2 regions of the Stenotrophomonas sp. YJH_SMC_25 genome follow, and region 2 is predicted to be linked to the other one. Evidence: predicted binding sites of a transcription regulator. Region 2 holds the regulator's gene; the other holds the start of a gene.
What was found. The regulator HrcA, encoded in region 2, represses chaperone genes, less so after heat shock. The targets are predictions, from matches to a motif close to TTNGCACTCNNNNNNNNNGAGTGCNAA.
Positions count from the first base shown of each region.

Region 1: AC5P7E_RS05385 (co-chaperone GroES) is a predicted target of HrcA. The motif match lies at 9,137-9,163, and genes of this name have one in related genera.

Region 1 covers NZ_JCAFSV010000003.1:135,196-146,749, reverse strand. Annotated here, with positions in the region: gene AC5P7E_RS05435 (hypothetical protein) at 1-169, opposite strand, end outside; gene AC5P7E_RS05430 (DUF6616 family protein) at 281-619, opposite strand; gene AC5P7E_RS05425 (DNA alkylation repair protein) at 667-1,407, opposite strand; gene AC5P7E_RS05420 (MarR family winged helix-turn-helix transcriptional regulator) at 1,404-1,904, opposite strand; gene AC5P7E_RS05415 (sensor histidine kinase) at 1,977-3,275, opposite strand; gene AC5P7E_RS05410 (response regulator) at 3,308-4,015, opposite strand; gene AC5P7E_RS05405 (pepsin/retropepsin-like aspartic protease family protein) at 4,122-5,051, shown strand; gene AC5P7E_RS05400 (serine hydrolase domain-containing protein) at 5,119-6,282, shown strand; gene AC5P7E_RS05395 (DUF6445 family protein) at 6,326-6,937, opposite strand; gene groL (chaperonin GroEL) at 7,072-8,721, opposite strand; gene AC5P7E_RS05385 (co-chaperone GroES) at 8,803-9,090, opposite strand; gene AC5P7E_RS05380 (endonuclease) at 9,403-11,193, shown strand; gene cutA (divalent-cation tolerance protein CutA) at 11,262-11,554, shown strand, end outside.
Region 2 covers NZ_JCAFSV010000009.1:77,028-88,581, reverse strand. Annotated here, with positions in the region: gene AC5P7E_RS13650 (outer membrane protein assembly factor BamE) at 1-320, opposite strand, end outside; gene fur (ferric iron uptake transcriptional regulator) at 424-831, shown strand; gene AC5P7E_RS13640 (SGNH/GDSL hydrolase family protein) at 907-2,172, opposite strand; gene AC5P7E_RS13635 (LysR family transcriptional regulator) at 2,270-3,187, shown strand; gene recN (DNA repair protein RecN) at 3,297-4,958, opposite strand; gene hrcA (heat-inducible transcriptional repressor HrcA) at 5,074-6,138, shown strand; gene grpE (nucleotide exchange factor GrpE) at 6,202-6,717, shown strand; gene dnaK (molecular chaperone DnaK) at 6,900-8,822, shown strand; gene dnaJ (molecular chaperone DnaJ) at 8,977-10,101, shown strand; gene AC5P7E_RS13605 (AraC family transcriptional regulator) at 10,162-10,959, opposite strand; gene AC5P7E_RS13600 (MFS transporter) at 11,032-11,554, shown strand, end outside.

The sequences.
Region 1 (11,554 bases), on a different contig from region 2:
CGTCCAGCTGCTCGGGGTTGAGCAGGGAACGCGCGGTGTAAAGATCGGAAACCAAGCGCCGCAGGGCCGATTCCTGGATGGCCACCGACGGCCCCTCCAGCCCCGGCAACTGCAACGCCGGGCTGTCGCCAAGAGGGCCGAACAGCGTGACCTGGAGCGTGCTCTGCATGATCGACTTTCCTGCGGATGGGCATGGGCAATGTCCTGTTTACCGCGTCTGGGTGACAGGCGCATGTGCCACCCATGCCCAGCACGGAATCTGCCGGCGTCTGCCGCGCCGCTACAAGGCGGCCAGGTCGGCAAGGTGCTGGGCCATGCTGTCCATCGCGCCTACCGCCTGGGTGGTGGTGAAGTACTCATGCCAGCCGGTAGCGGCAATGCCGGCCATCAACGCATCGACCTCCTCGCGACTTGCGCAGCGCCAGACCGCATAGAACTGCTCATCGCTGCCGTGCGGTACGCCCGAGGCAATGCGGCCCATCGCCAGCGGCGTGATGCGGACCGGATCGAACTGCTGCATGCCGGCGCCGATACGGGCGAAGAAGGCGTTCCGCTGCTCGGGCGGAAGTGTGGTCCAGGCAGGGGTGGCGGTGTAGAGCTCGATGAGGGTGTGCGACATGGTGGTTCTTCCTTGAGGGTTCGGGGGTTGCCGGCCAGCGGCCGGCACTACCGGAGCGAGCGCAGCGCGCGTTTGCGGATGTAGGCGTTGGCGTCGCTGTGGCGCTCATGCTGCCAACGCGTACACAGCTGGCGCAGCCACTGCGGCTGAGTCTTGCCGGCATCGTTGAGCCAGTTTCCGACCGAATCCTGCACATAGCGTTCCGGATCGTCGGCCAGTGCTTCCAGCAGCGCGGATGCATGTTCCGGGCGCTGCTTGAACAGTGCGATATGCGTGGCCCAGACACCGCGCGGACGCAGTGCTTCGCAGGCGAAGCGGCGCAGGTACGGCGATGTTTCCTGTGACCACGGTTGCAGGTGCTCCAGCGCCTGCAGTGGTGCGGCAACGATGTCCGTGCGTAGTGCCAGCCACGCCCATTCGCGCACACCGAAATGGGGGTCATCGGCCAGTGTGCGCATCTGCTGCAGTTTCCCTGCCAGCGTTGCGCGGGCATCGCTGCCGATCAGGTAGCAGGCCCAGCCACGCACGGTATCGGAGCTGTGATGCTGCCAAAGCGCAGGCGCCCCCTGCCCCGCCTCACGCAGCAGTTGCGCAGCCAGGGCCATGCGCAGCGTGATGCCCTTGCCTGAGGCGTCCCGCATGCGTTGCTGCGCCTCCGGTGCAAGCGCAGGCGCCACCACCTGCAGCAGCGCGGCAAAATCCACTGCCAGGCATTCTGCCAGATGGGTGGCGGGGACGCGGCCGGTGTTGAGTGCTTGCCGGCGTTCCGCAGGAATGGCCGTGCTCATGCTGCGGATTCCCGCCCGGCGTCCGTGTGCTGCCAGACCTTGTGCAGCAGCTGTGACAGCTGCTGCTGTTCATCAGCATCCAGGCCGTTGAACAGCCCACCGATCCATTGCGTGTGCTGCTCGAACAGCGATTCGGCCAAACGCTTTCCCGGTGCGGTCAGCACGATCTGCAGGCGGCGGCCATCCCCGTCATCGTTGCGACGCTGCAGCAGGCCTTCGCGCTGCAGGCCATCGAGCAGGCCGCTGATGGTGGCGCGGGTCACGCCGGCGCGCTCGGCCAGCACATGCGGCGGCAGTGCGCCACCGGCCCCGTGCAACAGGAACAGCACGATGAAGCGACCCTCGCTGAGCCCATGCGGTGCCAGCCGCGCGGCGCAGTCGCGATCGATCGACGAGGACAGCGAGAGCAGCTGGAAACACAGGCGCAGCGGCGCGATGTTGGCGTGACCGCGTCGCTGCGCTTCCTCGATCAGGGCATGGTGCTTGGCTTCGATCATCTCACGCACGTGATATGGTTAGGCGCCTAATCATACAGCAAAACAGCCGCTGCCTGTAAACCACAGCCGATATCAGGTGAACTTTCCCAGCAGCAGGCACGCAATCAGCCCGCCGCCCTCCCGGTGCAGCAGCTGCAGTTCGCCCGCGTGCCGCCTCGCCACATTGGCGGCCACTGCCAGCCCAAGTCCCGCTCCACCGGTGGTGCGACTACGAGAACGCTCGCTGCGCTGGAACGGTTGCAGCAGGCGTACTCGGTCGCCCTCGGCGATACCTGGGCCCCGATCCATCACCTCCAGCTGGACCCCTCGCTCAACCACGGCAAGCCGCAGTTCCATCGCCCCGGCATAGCGATCGGCATTGTCGATAAGGTTGTCGAACGCGCGCCGAAGCAGCAGCGCGTCGCCGTGCCAGGGCAGACTGTCCGGCCCCTGGATGGAGATCTCGACACCGCGCAGCAACGCTGCCTGCACGCACTCCTCCAGCAGCGCGGCCAGATCCAGCGGGCGCATCTGCAACGGCTGCAATTCGCCGCGTGCGTAATCGAGCACCTGCTCGATCATCGTGTCCATGCGCTCGATGTCCGCCACCATCCGGGCCGCCTGTGGTGTGGGCGCGAACTCGGCGCGCAGTCGCAGGCCGGTCAATGGTGTGCGCAGGTCGTGCGCCACTGCAGCCAGCATATGGGTCATGTCCTGGGCCTGCGCACGCAGGCGCTCTCGACCGGTGCCGATCGCGGCGGCCAGCATCTGTACCTCGCGCGGGCCATCATCCGGCAGGGGCGTGTCGGCTTGCAGGTCCACACGTGCACTGGCATCGGCCAAGCGTCGTAGTGGACGCCCCAGCCGGATCGATGCCCACGCCGCCAGCGGCGCCAGCAACACGGCACCGCCCAGCAGCGCCAGTATCACCTGTCGCCGCCAAGCTGCCAGATCACTGTGATCGCTGCCGACCACCTGCCATCGGCCATCGGCCTGGCGCACGCCCAGTTCAAACGGCGGCCATTGCATCGCGGTCAGCAGCGCGGCCTGCGCCTTCAGTACACCGACCCGCGCCGTGCCGTCGAGCACAGCGCCGCCTTCGATGACCTGCACATCAGGCGCCTTGCCCTGTCCGCTCCAGACCAGGCGCACCTCCTTCGCCGGCAAACCCAGCTGCAGCGCCGCCAACTGGGTGAGCCAGTCACTGGCACTGCCCTGTGGTGGCGCATCCTGCGTCGCCAGATGCAGGCCCAGTGGTGCCGCGGCCTGCTCCCCCCGCAGCACCTGCACGGCCTGGTCCAACCGCATCGGTGGCGGCGCGGGCCGAGGCATCCAGCCAACCACGGCCACGCTGACCAGTGTCGCCAGCAGCAGGCTGGCCAGGGCCAGCATCGTGATCCAACGCGCGGTCGGCCACCGGCTGTTCACAGCACCTGTACCTCGGCGTGGAAGCGATAGCCTTCGCCACGCGATGTCTGCACCAGGGCTTCCGCACCGGGTGAGGCCTGCCCGAGCTTGCGGCGCAGGCGGCTGATCGCCAGGTCGATCGCGCGGTCGACGCTGTCACTCGGTTCGCCACGGCTCAGCTGCAGCAGCTGCTCGCGCCCCAGCACCCGCCCGGGGCGTTCGGCCAGCGCCAGCAACAGGCTGAATTCACCACGGCTGAGCACCAGCTCGTTCCCATCCGGCGCCAGCAGGCGACGTTGTTCCGGCAGCAACCGCCAACCAGAAAAGCGCAGTTCACTGGCTACCTGCGCGCGCAGCTTGTCCTGCCGGCGCAGCAGCGCGCGTACCCGCGCCAGCAGCTCGCGCGGATCGAACGGCTTGGCCAGATAGTCGTCCGCGCCCATCTCCAGGCCGATCACCCTGTCCGGTGCGCTGCCCATCGCCGACAGCATCAGGATCGGAATGGCCCGTGCCTGCAGCCGGCGGCAGACCGACAGGCCATCCTCACCGGGCATCATCCAGTCGAGGATGATCACGTCCGGGCGATCGACCTGCAGCAGCACGTCCAGCGCCGTCGCGTCCGCTGCCACCCGTACCTGGTAGCCATGCAGCAACAGGCAATCGGCGATGGCATCACGGATGCTGGCGTCGTCATCGACAACGATGACACGGGCGGGAGTCGTCATGCAGGCAGTATCAGGCAGGTCTGTATCAGGACGGTATCAACGCCGATGTTCCCGCGATACGCCGCTGCGCGCCAATGGTCACCCATGATCACTGCGGAGACCTGCCTTGCGCCTCATCCCATTCGTCCTGCTTGCTGCCCCGCTGGCTGCGCTGGCGTCCGATTCCCCCGAACACATCCTGCCGATGTGGATGCAGGGCGGTCATCCGGCCGTGGCCGTGTCGCTGGACGGGCGTGCCGAACCGCTGCGCTTCGTGGTCGACAGCGCGGCAGGCGCCACGCTGGTCGATGACCGCGTCGTGCGGCGCTACGGTCTGGGAGATGCGGATGCGGAGGTATCACAGGCCCAAGGGGCAAGTGCAGCCTCCGCGCGGCTGCAGCGCATACGCAGAACGTCCTGGCAGCTGGGCAGTTGGCAGCTGCAGGCCCAAGCCATGAAGGTCGATCTGTCGTCGTTGCCGAAGGACGATGATCCGGCCATTGACGGCTTGATCGGCAACGATCTGACCGGACGCTGGGACACCCGTTGGGACTTCGGCCGCAATCAACTGGCGCTGTGGACACCCGGCGGATTGAACCTGGAAGGACCGGGTTGCCAGCCCAATGCGCTGCCCGGACGCACTGACGGCCTGCGCCAGTTCGGCTTCATCATGCTTGCACTGGGCGCGCCCGCGGTGGACGCCATCGCCGTGGTCGACACCGGTGCCGCGCAGACCGTCCTCAACGCCGAAGCAGCCCGCGCACTGGGGCTGCGCACCGACGGCAGCGACGCACGGGTGCGGGTGCGTGAAAAGGGCACCGAAGGCCTGGGCGGCGGAAAGCAGGCAACCTGGCTCTACACCCTGCCCGGCATGACCGGCAACGGCTGGCAGCACCCATCGATGGAGGTCCGCATCAGCGAACTGCCAGTGTTCAAGGCGATCGGCCTGGAGGGCCGGCCGGCGCTGATCCTTGGTGCGGATGCAATGCGCGGCGGCCAGGTGGACATCGGTGCCGGCGCGTCCCGGATCTGCCTGCGCCAGCCGCAGGCCAGCTGACATCCGGCAATGACGCCAGCGGCAGCCTGGCGTAGCATCACCGTGCGCCCCACCAGGAATTCCACGCATGTGCCGTGCTGCCCTGATGTTGCTGACGCTGTTCCCGCTGGCCGTGCTGGCTGCACCTCCCCCGGTACCCTCGCCGGCCCGCATCGATGCCGAAGCGCAGCGGTTGATGCAGGCCGCACAGGCGCGCGGCATGGCACTGGCGGTGATCGACGGCGGCAAGGTGGTGCACGTCGCCGCCTACGGCGAGCGCAATACCGCAGGCGAGCCACTGCGCACCGATACGGTGATGTACGCCGCCTCGCTGACCAAGATGGCATTCGGCCATCTGGTCGCGCAGCTGGCGCAGGACCGCAGGATCGATCTGGATGCCAGCATCGCCACAGCGCTGGACAAGCCGTTGCCGGACTATCCGCCCGAAACGAAGAAGTACGCCGACTACCGCGTGCTGGCCGATGATGCGCGCTGGCGCCAGCTCACCCCACGCCTGCTGCTCAACCACGCCAGTGGCTTTGCCAACTTCGGGTTTCTTGAACCGGACGGCCGGCTGAAGTTCCACTTCGATCCAGGCAGCCGCTACGGCTATTCCGGCGAAGGGCTGATCCTGCTGCAGTTCGTGATCGAACGCGGACGGCTGGGCGAGGATGTGGGTGCGTTGATGCAGCAGCGGGTATTCGACCGCTTCGGCATGACCCGCACCAGCATGATGTGGCGCGGGGACTTCGCCGCCAACCTGGCCGACGGCTGGACCATGGAGGGCACCGCCGAGCCGCACGATGAGCGCAGCCGCGTGCGCGCGGCCGGTTCGATGGATACCACCATCGCCGACATGGCCCGTTTCGCCGCCGGCTACGTGCGCGGCGATGGGCTGTCAGCGACGATGCGCAAGGAGCTGGTGCGGCCGCAGCTGCCGATCACCACCGCCAGCCAGTTCCCCACCCTGCAGCCGGAGCTGCCGAAGGCGCTGCAGCGCAAGGACCTGGCGGCCGGCCTGGGAGTGGTGACGTTCCGTGGCCCGCAAGGCGCGGGCTTCTACAAGGGCGGCCACGATGATGCGGTCGGTAATACGCTGGTGTGCGTCGAGCAGCAGCAGCGCTGCGTGGTGATCCTGGGCAACGATGTGCGCGCCGAGGCGACCTTCCCGGCGCTGGTGGCCTTCGTGCTCGGCGACATCGGCGTACCGTGGCAGTGGGAGTACGGCGCAGCGAAGGCATTCGTGAAGTAGGCATTCGTGAAGTAGATCCACGCGATGCGTGGATGACCTCCCTTCAACGCGCCTGCTCGAAGAACATCAGGTAGACCAGCCGCCCATTCTCCGGCCGGTCGCCGAAGGCCGGGCCGGCGGTATGCCAGAACCACGGGCGCAGCAGCACCAGGCGGTTGAAGCGCATCGGGATGCGCATGGTCATTTCCCACTGGCTGTCGTCGACGCTGTCGCGCTCGATGATGTCCCGATGCATGTCGCCGCCGTTGGCGTAGCCCAGCGCAGCCAGCTCGTGGGCGTTCAGCGCCATGCGCTCGGTGTTGGTGCGGCGATGGCGGAAGAACTCGGTACCCCCTTCGCAGTGCTCCGGGGCGCTGAGGTAGAGGATGCCGGACCAGTGCGAATGGTCGGTGTGCACCTTGGCGCGACCCACATCGCTGGCCAGGGTCAGCCGGAACTTGCCGTGCGACTGCAACGGATTGACCGGCCGCAGCGGCTCGTTGACCAACCGCGACGCGGCCTCGGACAGGCCGTCCAGCTCCAGCCGTTCGAGCGAATTACGCCCGGGGAATGCCCCCTCCTGCGCCGGATAGGTCAGGCCCAGGCCGGCCTGGCGCAGGCCGTGTGCATCGGCTGGAGAGAGGAAGTCGTCGACGACGATGAACGAGGTAGGCATGGTCTGCGAGCGTAGCGACGCGGCGCCATGGCGGCAACCGGACAACAAAAAAACCCCGCCTCGCGGCGGGGTTTTTCCTTGCATCGGGGAGACGCGCCGACCAGGGCCGGCAACGTCCGACGCGGGCGTGGGCCTTAGAAGTCCATGCCGCCCATGCCACCCATGCCGCCCATGCCACCGGCGCCGCCCATGGCCGGCTCGTCCTTCTTCGGAGCTTCGGCAACCATGGCTTCGGTGGTGATCATCAGGCCAGCGATCGAGGCCGCGTTCTGCAGCGCCGAACGGGTCACCTTGGTCGGGTCCAGGATGCCGAACTGCAGCATGTCGCCGAACTCGCCGGTAGCGGCGTTGTAGCCGAAGCTGCCGGTGCCTTCCTTGACCTTGTTGATGATGACCGACGGCTCGTCACCGGCGTTGGCGACGATCTCGCGCAGCGGGGCTTCCATCGCACGCAGGGCGATCTGGATGCCGTGGTTCTGGTCTTCGTTGGCGCCCTTCAGGCCGGCCAGCGCGGTGATCGCGCGGACCAGGGCAACGCCGCCGCCCGGAACCACGCCTTCTTCAACGGCCGCACGGGTGGCGTGCAGGGCGTCGTCGACGCGATCCTTCTTTTCCTTCATTTCGATTTCGGTCGAGGCGCCGACCTTGATCACGGCAACACCGCCGGCCAGCTTGGCCACGCGTTCCTGCAGCTTCTCGCGGTCGTAATCCGAGGAGGTGTCCTGGATCTGGGTCTTGATCTGCGCCACGCGTGCATCAACGTTGGCCTTGTCGCCGACGCCGTCGATGATGGTGGTGTTCTCCTTGGAGACCTGCACCTTCTTGGCGCGGCCCAGGTCCTTGATGGTGGCCTTCTCCAGCGACAGGCCGACTTCTTCGGAGATCACGGTGCCGCCGGTCAGCACGGCCATGTCTTCCAGCATCGCCTTGCGACGGTCGCCGAAGCCCGGAGCCTTGACGGCCACGACCTTGACGATGCCACGGATGGTGTTGACGACCAGGGTGGCCAGCGCTTCGCCTTCAACTTCCTCGGCCACGATCAGCAGCGGCTTGCCGGCCTTGGCGACGCCTTCCAGCACCGGCAGCAGGTCACGGACGTTGGAGATCTTCTTGTCGTGCAGCAGGATGAACGGGTCATCCAGGTCAGCGGTCTGCGACTGCTGGTTGTTGATGAAGTACGGCGACAGGTAGCCGCGGTCGAACTGCATGCCCTTGACCACGTCCAGCTCGTTGTCCAGGCCCGAGCCTTCTTCAACGGTGATGACGCCTTCCTTGCCGACTTCCTTCATCGCGTCAGCGATGATCTGGCCGATCGACTCGTCCGAGTTGGCCGAGATGGTACCGACCTGGGCGATCGCCTTGTCGTCGGCGGTCGGCTTGGAGATGTTCTTCAGCTCGGCGACGGCGGCCGAAACGGCCTTGTCGATACCGCGCTTGAGGTCCATCGGGTTCATGCCGGCGGCAACGGCCTTGGCGCCTTCGCGGATCAGGGCCTGGGCCAGCACGGTGGCGGTGGTGGTGCCGTCGCCGGCATCGTCGTTGGTGCGCGAAGCAACTTCCTTCACCATCTGCGCGCCCATGTTCTCGAACTTGTCAGCCAGTTCGATTTCCTTGGCGACGGAGACGCCGTCCTTGGTGATGGTCGGGGCGCCGAAGCTCTTTTCCAGCACGACGTTGCGGCCCTTCGGGCCCAGGGTGGCCTTGACGGCATTGGCGAGAACGTTGACGCCGCGCACCATGCGCGAACGGGCGTCTTCACCGAAACGAATATCCTTGGCAGCCATTGCATTTACCTCATTGGTAGCGCCGGACGATGCCCGGCGGCTGGGAGTTTGGGATCAGGTTGAAACAGGTCGCGCCGAGGCTCAGCCGATGACGGCGAGCACGTCGTCTTCGCGCAGGACCTTGTATTCGACGCCTTCGCTCTTGTACGAGCTGCCGGCGTACTGGCCATAGATGACCTTGTCGCCGACCTTCAGCGACGGCGCGCGCACGTTGCCGTTGTCCAGCGGCTTGCCCGGGCCGACGGCCACGACCTCACCCTTGGTGGACTTTTCCTTGGCCGAGTCGGGGATGACGATGCCACCGGCGGAGATTTCGTCGGCTTCGATCGGCTTGACCACAACGCGGTCGTGCAGCGGCTTGATGCTCATAGGAGACCTCTTAAGTGATTGATTGGTCTAAAAAAGTCCGGCGATGTTAGCACTCACCCCAGGCGAGTGCCAGAACCGCACGTGAAGAAACCCGACAACGTCGGGAGCAGGGCAGAGATGGAGCCCCGCCGCCCCCTTTCAAGGGCGGAATGAAAAAAATTTTTCCACCCGCGCGCCTCGGCCAAGGCGTCGGTCCTGGACAATTTCGGTGACAAGCGTCGCACTGTCAGATATCTGACGTTCATTTACGACAAAGTGTCACTGGATCGGCCTTAGGCTCGGTCACGCATTCCCAATCACAAGGAGTAGTCGATGCGATTGCTGTCCCCGCTTGCCGCCGCCTGCCTGCTGGCACTGGCCGCGGCGCCGGCCCAGGCCGAGGTCTTCATCAATGAACTGCACTACGACGACAGCACCGCCGCCGGTGACGTCGGCGAAGCCATCGAAGTGGTCGCTACCGCTGGTGAAGACCTGTCCGGCTACCGCCTCTACCTCTACAACGGCAGCAATCCTTCGGCCGCCACGGTCTACGCCAACAACCCGGTCCCGGCCGGCACCGCCGCCGGTTGCGGCAGCGCCAGCATCGCCGTGGTCAACTACCCGACCAACGGCATCCAGAACGGCCCGAACGACGGCATCGCCTTGGTCGACGCCAGCGGCAAGGTGGTCCAGTTCCTCAGCTACGAGGGCGCCATCACCGCCTCCGGTGGCCCTGCCGCCGGCCTGACCAGCCAGAACATTCCGGTGGCCGAGACCAACAGCACGGCCCCCGGCACCTCGCTGCAGCTGACCGGCAGCGGCAGCCAGTACGCCCACTTCACCTGGGCCGAGTCGGCCAGGCAGACCTTCGGCAGCTGCAACAACGGCCAGACCTTCAGCGGCGGCACCACCCCCGGCCCGAACACGCCGCCGTCGGTGTCCACTACCACCCCGGCGCAGGGCAGCAGCACCTTCCCGGCCGCCGCCGATCTGGAAGTGGTGTTCAGCGAAACCGTGAACCTCGCCAGCGGCGCCTTCGCGCTGAGCTGCGGTACCTCCGGCAGCGTGCCGCTGACCTTCCCGGCCAGCGGGCGCAGCGTGAAGCTGTCCACCAACACCGCGCTGGTGGCCGGTGAAGCCTGCCGCTTCGACATCCGCGCCGCGCGCATCACCGACCTGCAGGGCGCACACCCGGCGGCCGACAGCCGCATCGCCTTCACCGTGGCCAGCACCGGCGGCAATCCGGACCCGGGCAACCCTGGCGTGCCGGCCGGCTACTACTCCAAGGTCAACACCAGCAGCCCGAGCCAGCTGCGCTGCTCGCTGCACGCGACAATCAAGGGCCACACCGCCTACCCGTACAGCGGCTCGGGCACCAGTACCTGGACCATCCTGGAGATCGCAGACGAGGACCCGAACAACCCGAACCGCATCCTCGACGCGTATCGCAACCGCAGCTACGCCAAGGTGACCGATCGCGCCGGCAGCGGCAGTGGCCTGAAGTACAACCGCGAGCACACCTGGCCGAACTCGCTGGGTTTTGCCACCACCACGGGTGACAAGGGCCTGCCGTACGCGCCGTATACCGACACCCACATGCTGTACCTGACCGATTCACAGTGGAACGCCGACCGTGGCAACAAGCCGTTCGGCAAGTGCGACGCCAGCTGCGGCGAGCGCGCCACCGAGGCCAACAACGGCCAGGGTGGCGGCAGTGGTGGCTATCCGGGCAACTCCAACTGGGTGCGCACGCCGGACGGCAACACCGGCACGTTCGAGGTGTGGGGCAAGCGCAAGGGCGACATGGCGCGTGCGGTGATGTACATGGCGATCCGCTACGAGGGCGGCAAGGATGCAGCCACTGGCCAGTCCGAGCCGGACCTGGAGCTGACCGACGACCGCAGCAGGATCGTCAAGACCAGCAGCTCGCCGGCCTACATGGGCCTGCTGTCGACGCTGATCGACTGGCACCTGTCCGACCCGCCGGATGATGCCGAGCGTGCGCGCAATGACGTGATCTACAGCTTCCAGGGCAACCGCAACCCGTTCATCGACCACCCCGAGTGGGCGACCCCTGGCCTGTTCACCTCGGCCAAGCCGACCACCTGCCAGCTGGCCAACTGACCGCGCAACGCAGCGGTCCACGGCCGCCGCCGGGTCCTGACCCGGCGGCGGCCCTATACTCGACGGTCATGTCGACCGTCGATCCCGTCCTGCTGCTGTTGACCACCTGCCCGGACCGGGCCAGTGCCGAGCGCATCGCGCACGCGCTGGTTGGCGAGCGCCTGGCCGCGTGCGTGACCCGCCTCGATGGCGCGCAGTCGACCTACCGCTGGCAGGGCGAGGTGACCACCGACGCCGAGCTGCAGCTGCTGGTGAAGACCACCGCGAGTCGCGTCAATGACGCAATCGCCCGGATCGTCGAACTGCATCCGTATGAACTCCCGGAGTGCATCGCGGTCGAAACCCGGGCCGGCCTGCCGGC
Region 2 (11,554 bases):
TTGTCGTTGCCCGGGAAGTAATCGCCTTCCCAACGGGTCACGGTGTCATTCTCGAAGAACACCACGAAGTTCTTCACTTCAGTACGTCCCAGGCGGTTCACCCGCTGGCTGGAGGTGTAGTCCCAGCGCTGGGCGTGGAACGGATCGGGAATGGACGGGGTGCCCAGCAGCGCGGTGACCTGCTGCTTGCTCTGCCCGACCTGCAGCTTGGCCACGGCATCTTCCCGGATCAGGTTGCCCTGATAGATGGGTTGCTTGTAGATGATGCCGCACCCGGTGGTGGACAGGGCGACGGCGGCGACCAACAGGAGATTGCGCATCGGGACTGGCGGTTGGGGAAATCAAACCGATGATACACTCCCGGCGTGCCACCGCGACCCAATCCGAGGCAGCTGGCGCTAAATCGCCAATGAACGGAGACCTATGGAAACCCACGACCTGCGTAAAGTCGGCCTGAAGGTGACCCATCCGCGGATGCGGATCCTGGCGCTGCTCGAGCAGCGCAATGCCCAGCACCACATGACCGCCGAAGACATCTACCGCCAGCTGCTGGAGCATGGCGACGAGATCGGCCTGGCGACGGTGTACCGGGTGCTGACCCAGTTCGAGGCCGCCGGCCTCGTGCTCAAGCACAATTTCGAGGGCGGCCAGGCGGTCTACGAGCTTGACCGTGGCGGCCACCACGACCACATGGTCGACGTGGACAGCGGCAAGATCATCGAGTTCGAGAGCCATGAGATCGAGGAGCTGCAGCGCAAGATCGCAGCCGACCACGGCTACGAACTGGAAGAGCACTCGCTGGTGCTGTACGTGCGCAAGAAGCGCAAGTAAGCCGATCCAGCCAGCCAGATGCGACGAAACCCCGGGCCTGCCCGGGGTTTTTCGTTGCTGGGTCGCGTGCTGGGGTCAGAGCCCTTTGCTGGCGCAAAGGGATCCGACCCCGGCCGACCCCTGACCTCCAAGCAGCACGTCCAGATCCACCGCCTCGGCCATCGCCCGGTTCCCCGCATCACCCGGATGCAGGTGATCGCCGGAGTCGTAGGCAGCGGCCATCCGTGACGGATCGGCCGGATCGCGCAGGGCCGCGTCCAGGTCGATCACCGCGTCGAACGGCCCGTCGGTGCGCAGCCAGGCATTGAGCTGGCGGCGCAGGGCGTCCTTGTCCGGGTGGTGGTAGTCGTCCAGCGGCGTGCCGGGCAGGGCGCCGGCGAACGGCATCAGGGTGGCGCCGAGGATGCGTAGACCCCGCCGATGGGCCTGTTCGGCCAGGGCGCGGTAGCCCGCCTGCAGCTCGGCAAGCGTGGGCCGCGCCTGCTTGCGCGCGAAGGCGGTGCCGGGCCAGCTGATGTCATTGATGCCAACCAGCACGATCACGCTGGACACGCCAGGCTGATCCAGTGCATCGCGTTGGAAGCGGGCGAGCGCGGATTCCCCCATGCCGTCGTGCAAGAGGCGGCCACCGGAGATGCCGGCATTGACCACGGCGATGCCCCGCGGTGCCAAACGCGCGGCCAGATGGTCGGTCCAGCGCTGGTCCTGGTCGAGGCTGGCGGTGGCGCCGTCGGTGATCGAATCGCCGATCACCACCACGCTGCGTGCGCTGGTCGGCGCCTCGACCTCGATGCCGGCCAGGAACAGGCGGGCCGTGGTGCTGCTGGCCCCGCTCAGTGTCTGGGCCTGGCTCTGGTCGCCAGGCGCAATCCAACTGGTCTGCCTGCCCTCCCAATGGAACGTCTGCACCGGCATCGGCCCCGGCACGAAGACGCTGACCTGCAGCGCCTGCCGGTCAGCCGTGGTCAGTGGCAGCGGATCGCTCAGCCGTTCCTGCCCGGGGCCGATCAGCACCCCGGGCTGGCCTTCGAAACTGAGCGGCTGCGGGGTGTCCCCCGCCCGGGCGGCCACGCTCGCCGCCCCGATCCGCAGTGGTTGAGTGCCGTAGGCATTGCTCAGCCGCACCCGCAGCCGAGACCCGCCCAGGCTGATACGTGCCGTCTGGCGGAAGGTCTGGTCCTGCAGTGCGGCTGGGACCAGGGTCGGAAACAGGAATTCCGGGCCCCAGACCGGTTGCGGGCTGGCCTGCCAGCTGGCGACCCAGTGCGGCGCAGGGGCGGCGCTGGCGGCACTGGACAGGACGATCAATGCGGTTGTGACGAGCTGGCTGAAACGATTCATCGGGCAATCCCGGGTGGAGGGAAGGCCATGGTGATTCCGTACTCATCTGTGAACTAGACTGCGCATGGACAATCATCTGTGAACTGGATTCATTGCCATGGCGCGCTCCGACATCAACCGATCCGGCGAACTGGAAGTGTTCGTGCGGGTGATCGAGACCGGGGGCTTTTCCGCAGCCGCCCGAACATTGCAGATGACCCCGTCGGCGGTCAGCAAGCTGGTGGCGAGGCTGGAACAACGTCTGGGGACGCGCCTGCTGCAGCGTTCCACCCGCCAGCTGCAGCTGACTCCCGAGGGATGCGCGTTCTACGAGCGCGGCCTGCGCGTGCTGGCCGACCTGGACGAGGCCGAGCGCTGCGCCAGTGCTCACGCCGAGCCGCGTGGACGCCTGCGGGTCAATTCCAACGTGCCGTTCGGCCAGCATTTCCTGTTGCCGTTGCTGCCGGCGTTCCTGCAGCGCAATCCGCAGGTAGGCGTGGACCTGACCCTCAACGACGAGGTGATCGACCTGCTGGAGCAGCGCACCGACGTGGCGGTGCGGGCCGGTCCGCTGAAGAGCTCGAGCCTGGTGGCGCGGCGGCTGGGCGCGACGCGGATGATGATCGTGGCTGCACCGGCCTACGCGCAGCGGCACGGGCTGCCACGCACTGCCGAGGAGCTGCAGTCGCACAACCGGCTGGATATCGGCCATGCGCGCGCGATGCAGGGCTGGCCGTTGCTGCAGGACGGGCGCGAACGCATGCTGCTGCCCAGTGGCAACGCCCGCGCCAGCAACGGCGATGCGCTGCGCCAGCTGGTGTTGGGTGGGTTGGGCATGGCGCGGCTGGCAGCATTCCAGGTGCAGCAGGATATTGCCGCCGGGCGCCTGCTGCCGGTGCTGGAAGAGGCCAACCCCGGTGACCTGGAAGAGGTGCACGCGGTGTTCCTGGGGCAGGGCGGCTACCTGCCGCTGCGGGTGCGCGCGTTTCTTGATTTCCTGGTGGAGAACGTCGACCTGACGCAGCCACGGGGGTAGTGCCGGCCGCTGGCCGGCAACCTCACGATCTTCGACCCCTCGCATCGGTTGCCGGCCAGCGGCCGGCACTACCGTGCGGAAGCCGGGCCCACGCACGGTAGTGCCGGCCTCAGGCCTGCAGCAGCTTGCGCGCGGCGGCGCGCGCTTCCTTGCTCACTTCCACGCCGCCGAGCATGCGTGCCAGCTCTTCCTCGCGCGCCTTGCTGTCCAGCTTTTCCACGGCGCTCTGGGTCATGCCTTCCACCGGGCCCTTGCTGACCCGGTAATGGGCATGGCCCTTGGAGGCAACCTGCGGCAGGTGGGTCACGCACAGCACCTGGCGCTTCTCGCCGAGCGCGCGCAGCTTCTGGCCGACGATGTCGGCTACCGCGCCGCCGATGCCGGAGTCGACTTCGTCGAACACCATGGTCGGCACTGCATCCAGGTCCAGCGCGGCCACTTCGATGGCCAGCGAGATGCGTGACAGTTCGCCGCCGGAGGCCACCTTGCGCAGGGCGCGCGGCGGCTGGCCGGCATTGGCTGCGACCAGGAATTCCACGCGCTCGGCACCCTGCGGGTCGGGCTTGCCGGCGTCCTGCGGTTCCAGCTCGATCAGGAACTGGCCGCCGCCCATGCCCAGCTCGGCGATGATGCCAGTGGTGGTGGCCGACAGCTCGGCAGCAGCGCTGCGACGGCTGGCGGTCAGCACTTCGGCCTGTGCGCGCCAGGCGGCGGCGGCCTTGTCGATCTCGCCGGCCAGGCGCTGCAGGCGTTCGTCGGCGCCGCGCAGCTGTTCCACTTCGGCGTGCATGCGCTCGCGCTGCGCACCCAGCTCGTCCATCGGCACGCGGTGCTTGCGGGCCAGGTCGTGCAGACGGCCGAGGCGGCGCTCGTTCTCCTCGAACTGTTCCGGGTCGGCGTCGAGGTCGTCATGCACCCGATCCAGCAGCGACAGGGCTTCGTGCAGCTGGATCGAAGCGTTCTCGATCAGGCCATCCACCTCGCCCAGGCGCGCGTCGTGCTCGATCAGGCGCGACAGCTCGTGGCGCACCTGCTGCAGCAGGTCCAGCGCGGAGCTGCCGTCGTCGCCGTTGAGCTGGTTGCTGGCGGCCTGGCAGGCGCTCAGCAGGGCGCTGGCATGGGCCTGGCGGCGGTGGCTGGCGCCGAGTGCGGCAATCGACTCCGGCTCCAGGTCTTCACGGTCCAGCTCGCGCAGCTGGTGCTCCAGGAAGCCGATCCGGTCACTGACGTCGCCCTGTTGCGACAGCGCCAGCGATTCATCGACCAATGCCTGCCAGGCCGCGGCGGCGCGTCGCACCTGGCGGCGTTCGTTCTCGTTGCGCGCATAGGCGTCGAGCAGGGCCAGCTGCGACGGGCGCGTCAGCAGGGCCTGCTGTTCGTGCTGTCCGTGGATCTCCACCAGCAGCGAGGCCAGGTCGCCCAGTTGCGCCAGGGTCACCGGGCGGCCGTTGATCCAGGCCCGCGAACCGCCATCGGCGCGGATGACCCGGCGCAGCTGGCACTGCTCCTCGTCGTCCAGCTCGTTGTCGGCCAGCCACTGGCGTGCAGCCTGCAGCTGCTCCAGCGCAAACTCGGCCGAAAGCTCGGCGCGCGCGGCGCCGTGGCGGACCACGCCGCTGTCGGCGCGCAGGCCGGACAGGAAGCCCAGCGCGTCGACCATCAGCGACTTGCCGGCGCCGGTCTCGCCTGAAACCACGGTCATGCCTGGCCCGAACTCCAGTTCGGTGGCGCGGACGACGGCGAAATCCTTGATCGAAAGATGTCTGAGCATGGGTAAGGGGGTATCAGCAGCCGCGCAACGCTAGCACGCGGGCGAGGGAGGTCCAATGACTTGCCAAGGTGATGCGCCGCCATTATCTAGTGTCCGTGTCTCACAGGTTGATTCCATGCACGGTTCTCCCGACCAGCTTGCCCCGCGTGCGCGACATCTGCTGCGCACGCTGATCGCGCGTTACATCCAGGACGGCGAGCCGGTCGGCTCGCAGACGCTGGCGCGCGTGGCCGGGCTGGAGGTCAGTCCGGCCACCATCCGCAACATCCTGGGTGACCTGGAAGACCTGGGGCTGCTGGCCTCGCCGCACACCTCCGCCGGGCGGGTCCCGACCGCACATGGCTACCGGGTCTTCGTCGACAGCCTGCTGCAGATGCAGCCGCCGGGCGAAGGCGAGCTGGCCCGGTTGCGCCAGGAACTGGCTGGCGGCGGCAGCACCCAGGCCCTGCTCGGCAGCGCCTCGGAGCTGTTGTCGGCGATGAGCCACTTCGTCGGCGTGGTCAGCGCACCACGACGCGAGCAGTTCGCCTTCCGCCAGATCGATTTCGTGGCGCTGGACGGGCGCCGGGTGCTGGCGATCCTGGTGTTTGCCGACAACGAGGTGCAGAACCGGGTCATCGAGACCCGCCAGGAGTTCGCGCCGGGCCAGCTGGAGCAGGTGGCCAACTATCTCAATGCCCATTTCGCCGGCCTGCCGATGGCCGAGATCCGCACCCGACTGCTGCTGGAACTGCGCGATGCCCGCTCCGAGCTGGAACAGCTGCTGGCGCACAGCATCGAGCTGGCCGAACAGGCCCTGCAGCCGGCTGCCGACGACATGCTGGTGGCGGGCCAGACCCGCCTGATGGGGGTGCAGGACCTGTCCGACCTGGAGCGCCTGCGCGAGCTGTTCGAGCTGTTCTCCAGCAAGCGGGAGATCCTGCAGCTGCTGGAGCGGACCATCCAGGCGCCCGGCGTGCGCATCTTCATCGGCGAGGAGACCGGGATGATGCCGCTGCAGGGCGTCTCGCTGGTCACTGCCCCTTACACGGCCAATGGCCAGGTGCTGGGCGTGCTGGGGGTGATCGGCCCCAAGCGGATGGCCTACGACCGCGTGATCCCGCTGGTCCAGGCTACCGCCGATGTCCTGGGCGCGGCGTTTTCGCCAGCCGGCCGCCCGCCGGGAACATCCGACGCTTGAAACGCAGCATCCCGCCCACACTAGGGTGGGTGGAGGCGGAGATTGACCGCCAGGGACCCAGACATGAACCACGAACAGCCAGATATCGAATCCCAGCAGAGTGCCGCCGATGCGGCCGCCACCGCCGGCGTCAACGACGAAGTCGAGCGCCTGCGCGCCGAAATCGAACAGGTCAAGGCCGATGCCCTGCGTGAGCGCGCCGACCTGGAGAACCAGCGCAAGCGCGTTGCCCGTGACATCGAACAGGCCCGCAAGTTCGCCAACGAGAAGCTGCTGGGCGATCTGCTCCCCGTGTTCGACAGCCTGGATGCCGGCCTGAAGGCCGCCGGCGACGACCCGCACCCGCTGCGCGAAGGCCTGGAGCTGACCTACAAGCAGCTGCTGAAGGTGGCCGCCGACAACGGACTGGTCCTGCTGGACCCGATCGGCCAGCCGTTCAACCCGGAACACCACCAGGCCATCAGCCAGGTGCCGACGCCGGGCGCCGCCCCGGGCAGCGTGGTGACCGTGTTCCAGAAGGGCTACCTGCTCAACGAGCGCCTGCTGCGGCCGGCGCTGGTGGTGGTGGCCGCCGATTGATGGACCAGGCCGGGCTTTGCCCGGTCCCGGTTGTGCCAGGCCATGCCTGGCAAGGTTTTCCAGGCGCTGAACACAGCGTTCGGGAGACGGCTTGAATGTTCCACGAGCCTCCCCCACATCGTATTCATCCACCGGCCGAACGGCCGGACTGACACCAACAAGCATCCTCAGGAGTCTCCCCCATGGGCAAGATCATTGGTATCGACCTCGGCACCACCAACTCGTGCGTGGCGATCATGGACGGCGGCAAGGCCCGCGTCATCGAGAATTCGGAAGGCGATCGCACCACCCCGTCAATCGTCGCCTACACCAAGGACGGCGAAGTCCTGGTCGGCGCCTCGGCCAAGCGCCAGGCCGTGACCAACCCGAAGAACACCTTCTACGCGGTGAAGCGCCTGATCGGCCGCAAGTTCACCGACGCCGAAGTGCAGAAGGACATCGCGCACGTCCCGTACAGCATCCTGGCCCATGACAATGGCGACGCCTGGGTGGCCACCAGCGACGGCAAGAAGATGGCCCCGCAGGAAATCTCGGCCAAGGTGCTGGAAAAGATGAAGAAGACCGCCGAGGACTTCCTCGGTGAGAAGGTCACCGAAGCGGTCATCACCGTGCCGGCCTACTTCAACGACAGCCAGCGCCAGGCAACCAAGGACGCCGGCCGCATCGCCGGCCTGGACGTCAAGCGCATCATCAACGAGCCGACCGCGGCCGCGCTGGCCTACGGCCTGGACAAGGGCGACAACAAGGATCGCAAGATCGTGGTGTACGACCTGGGCGGCGGCACCTTCGACGTCTCGGTGATCGAGATCGCCAACGTCGACGGTGAAAAGCAGTTCGAAGTGCTGGCCACCAACGGCGACACCTTCCTGGGTGGCGAAGACTTCGACAACCGCGTCATCGAGTACCTGGTTGAAGAGTTCAACAAGGACCAGGGCATCGACCTGCGCAAGGATCCGCTGGCCCTGCAGCGCCTGAAGGATGCTGCCGAGCGCGCCAAGATCGAGCTGTCCAGCGCCCAGCAGACCGAAGTGAACCTGCCGTACGTCACCGCTGACGCGTCGGGTCCGAAGCACCTGAACATCAAGCTGACCCGCGCCAAGCTGGAAGCCCTGGTGGACGACCTGATCAAGAAGTCGATCGAGCCGTGCCGCGTCGCCCTGAACGATGCCGGCCTGCGTTCGAGCGACATCAGCGAAGTGATCCTGGTCGGCGGCCAGACCCGCATGCCGAAGGTGCAGCAGGCGGTGACCGAGTTCTTCGGCAAGGAACCGCGCAAGGACGTCAACCCGGACGAAGCCGTGGCACTGGGTGCTGCGATCCAGGGCGGCGTGCTGGGCGGCGACGTCAAGGACGTGCTGCTGCTGGACGTGACCCCGCTGTCGCTGGGCATCGAGACCATGGGCGGCGTGTTCACCAAGATCATCGAGAAGAACACCACCATCCCGACCAAGGCCTCGCAGGTGTTCTCCACCGCCGAGGACAACCAGTCGGCCGTGACCGTGCACGTGCTGCAGGGTGAGCGCGAACAGGCCCGCTTCAACAAGTCGCTGGCCAAGTTCGACCTGTCCGGCATCGAGCCGGCCCCGCGTGGCCTGCCGCAAGTGGAAGTGTCCTTCGACATCGACGCCAACGGCATCCTGCACGTGTCGGCCAAGGACAAGAAGACCAACAAGGAACAGAAGGTCGAGATCAAGGCTGGTTCGGGTCTGTCCGAGGAAGAGATCGCGCGCATGGTCGCCGACGCGGAAGCCAACCGCGAAGAAGACAAGAAGTTCCAGGAACTGGTGCAGGCCCGCAACCAGGCCGACGCCCTGATCCACGGCACCCGCAGCGCCATCACCGAGCACGGCAGCAAGGTCGGCGGCGATGTCATCGGCAAGGTCGAGGCGGCCCTGGCCGACCTGGAAACCGCGATGAAGGGTGACGACAAGGCACAGATCGAAGCCAAGTCGAAGGCACTGGAAGAAGCTGGCCAGTCGCTGTTCGCCGCTGCTTCGGCCGACCAGGGCGGTGCCCCGGGTGCCGACGCCGGCAATGCCGGCAAGGCGCAGGACGACGTGGTCGACGCCGAGTTCACCGAAGTCAAGGACGACAAGAAGTCCTGATCCGGACCGACACGGGACGCTGGCCACCAGCGTCCCGTTGTCGCATCAGGGTCCTGACCGCCCACCGGCGTGTCGGGGCGCCCGACGCAAGAGCGGACCTTGTTCCGCTCTTCCGCTTTGACGAATCCCGACTTTCCGGAACCAGATCCACGATATGAGCAAGCGCGATTATTACGAAGTGCTGGGCGTTGCCCGCACCGCCACCGACGACGAGCTGAAGAAGGCGTACCGTCGCTGCGCGATGAAGTTCCACCCGGACCGCAACCCGGGTGATGCGGCGGCCGAAGCCTCCTTCAAGGAGTGCAAGGAAGCCTACGAAGTGCTGTCCGACGGCAACAAGCGCCGCATGTACGACAGCCATGGCCACGCGGCGTTCGAGCACGGCATGGGCGGCGGCGGGCCGGGCGGCCCGGACATGAACGATATCTTCGGCGATATCTTCGGCAACATCTTTGGCGGCGGTGGCGGTGGTCCGCGCCAGGCGCGTCGCGGCGCCGATATCGGCTACGTGATGGAGCTGGACCTGGAAGAAGCCGTGCGCGGCGTCGAGCGCCGCATCGAGATTCCGACCCTGGCCGAGTGCGGCGACTGCGATGGCAGTGGCTCGGAAGACGGCAAGGTCGAAACCTGCAATGTGTGCCATGGCCGCGGCCAGGTGCGCATCCAGCGCGGCATCTTCGCCATGCAGCAGGCCTGCCACAACTGCGGCGGCCGTGGCCAGATCATCGCCAAGCCCTGCAAGACCTGCCACGGCAACGGCCGTGTCGAGGAAGACAAGGTGCTGTCGGTGAAGGTGCCGGCTGGCGTCGATACCGGCGACCGCATCCGCCTGCAGGGCGAGGGCGAAGCCGGTCCGGCCGGTACGCCACCGGGCGACCTGTACGTGGAAGTGCGCGTGCGCGAGCATGCGATCTTCCAGCGCGATGGCGACGACCTGCACTGCGAAGTGCCGATCCGCATCTCGCAGGCGGCTCTGGGTGACACCGTGCGCGTGGCCACCCTCGGCGGCGAAGCGGAGATCCGCATTCCGGCCGAGACCCAGACCGGCAAGCTGTTCCGCCTGCGCGGCAAGGGCGTGCGTTCGGTGCGCAGCCGCAGCGAGGGCGACCTGTACTGCCGCGTGGTGGTGGAGACTCCGGTCAACCTCACCGCTGAGCAGCGCAAGCTGCTGGAACAGTTCGAAGCCACCTTCGTCGGCGAGGAAGCACGCAAGCATTCGCCGAAGTCGGCCACCTTCATGGATGGCGTGAAGGGCTTCTGGGACCGGATGACGTCCTGAGTTTTTCAACCGAAGCGTTGAGCGGTAGCGCCGGGCCATGCCCGGCGTTTTCGTTTGCGATCAGCGGAAAAACGCCGCCGGCGTCTGCGCCAGCTGGCGCTTGAACATGCTGGTGAACGCGCTGGGGCTGTCGTAGCCCATCGCCAGCGCGACATCGATGACCTTGTCGCCGACCGCCAGCCGCTCCAATGCGGCCAGCAGTCGCGCCTGCTGTCGCCACTGCCCGAAGGTCATGCCCAGCTCGTGGGCGAAGTGGCGCTGGATGGTTTTCACGTCCACTTCCAGCGCCTGTGCCCAGTCCTGCAGCGTGGCGTCGTCGCCGGGGTGCTTCTGGATGTGCTGGCAGATCCGCTGCAGGCGCGGGTCGGTGGGCGAGGGCAGGTGCAGCGGCAGTACGTCCATGCGATGCAGTTCGTCCAGCAGCAGGCGCACCACGCGGCCATCGCGGCTGTCTTCGATGTGCTCGCCCTTGATCAGGGTGGCTGCCTGCAGCAGTTCGCGCAGCAGCGGTGCCACCTGTACCGCGAACGGTTCGGCCGGCAACTGCGGGGCGAACGACGGATCGATGTACAGGCTGCGCATGTGCACGGCGGCAATGCAGTCCACCGCGTGCACCATGCCCGCCGGCATCCAGATCGCACGGGTGGAGGGCACGACCCAGCGACCGACTTCCGAGCGCACCACCATCAGCCCCGAGATGGCATAGACCAGCTGGTGGCGCTGGTGCTTGTGGCCTGCGATATGGGTGCCTGCCGGGTACTGGGTAACCCGGTAGGTGACCGGACGATGCAGTGGCACATCACGCCACGGCGCAGCCGGGTCGACATCGCCGGCAATGTCCTTTTTGCGATAGGCCATGACCCGAACGCGGCAGAAGGGAGGGGAGGGCAACCGTAGCATGCGTGGCTCGCCCCCAACCTGACTGCGTCCATGTCCGCCTTGGCTTCTCCCGCAACGACCTCACGTCCGGTGGCTCCCGGTGTGCTGGCAGCTATTTCCACCTCGCATGTCGTCAACGACATGATGCAGTCGCTGATCCTGGCCATCTATCCAGTGATCAAGGGCGGCTTCAACCTGAGCTTCACCCAGATCGGCCTGATCACGCTGACCTACCAGCTGACCGCTTCGATCTTCCAGCCACTGGTTGGCGCCGCCACCGACCGTCGCCCGGCGCCGTACTCGCTGCCGATCGGCATGGCCTCGACCCTGTGCGGCATGCTGCTGCTCGGCTTCGCGCCGAACTATGCGGTGGTGCTGATGGCTGCGGCGATGGTCGGCATTGGTTCGGCCATTTTCCATCCGGAAGCATCGCGCATTGCGCGGCTGGCCTCGGGTGGCCGCCATGGCTTCGCGCAGTCGGTGTTCCAGGTGGGCGGCAATTTCGGTACCGCGCTCGGTCCACTGATTGCTGCAGCCGTGATCGTGCCGCATGGCCAGCATGCCGCGTCGTGGT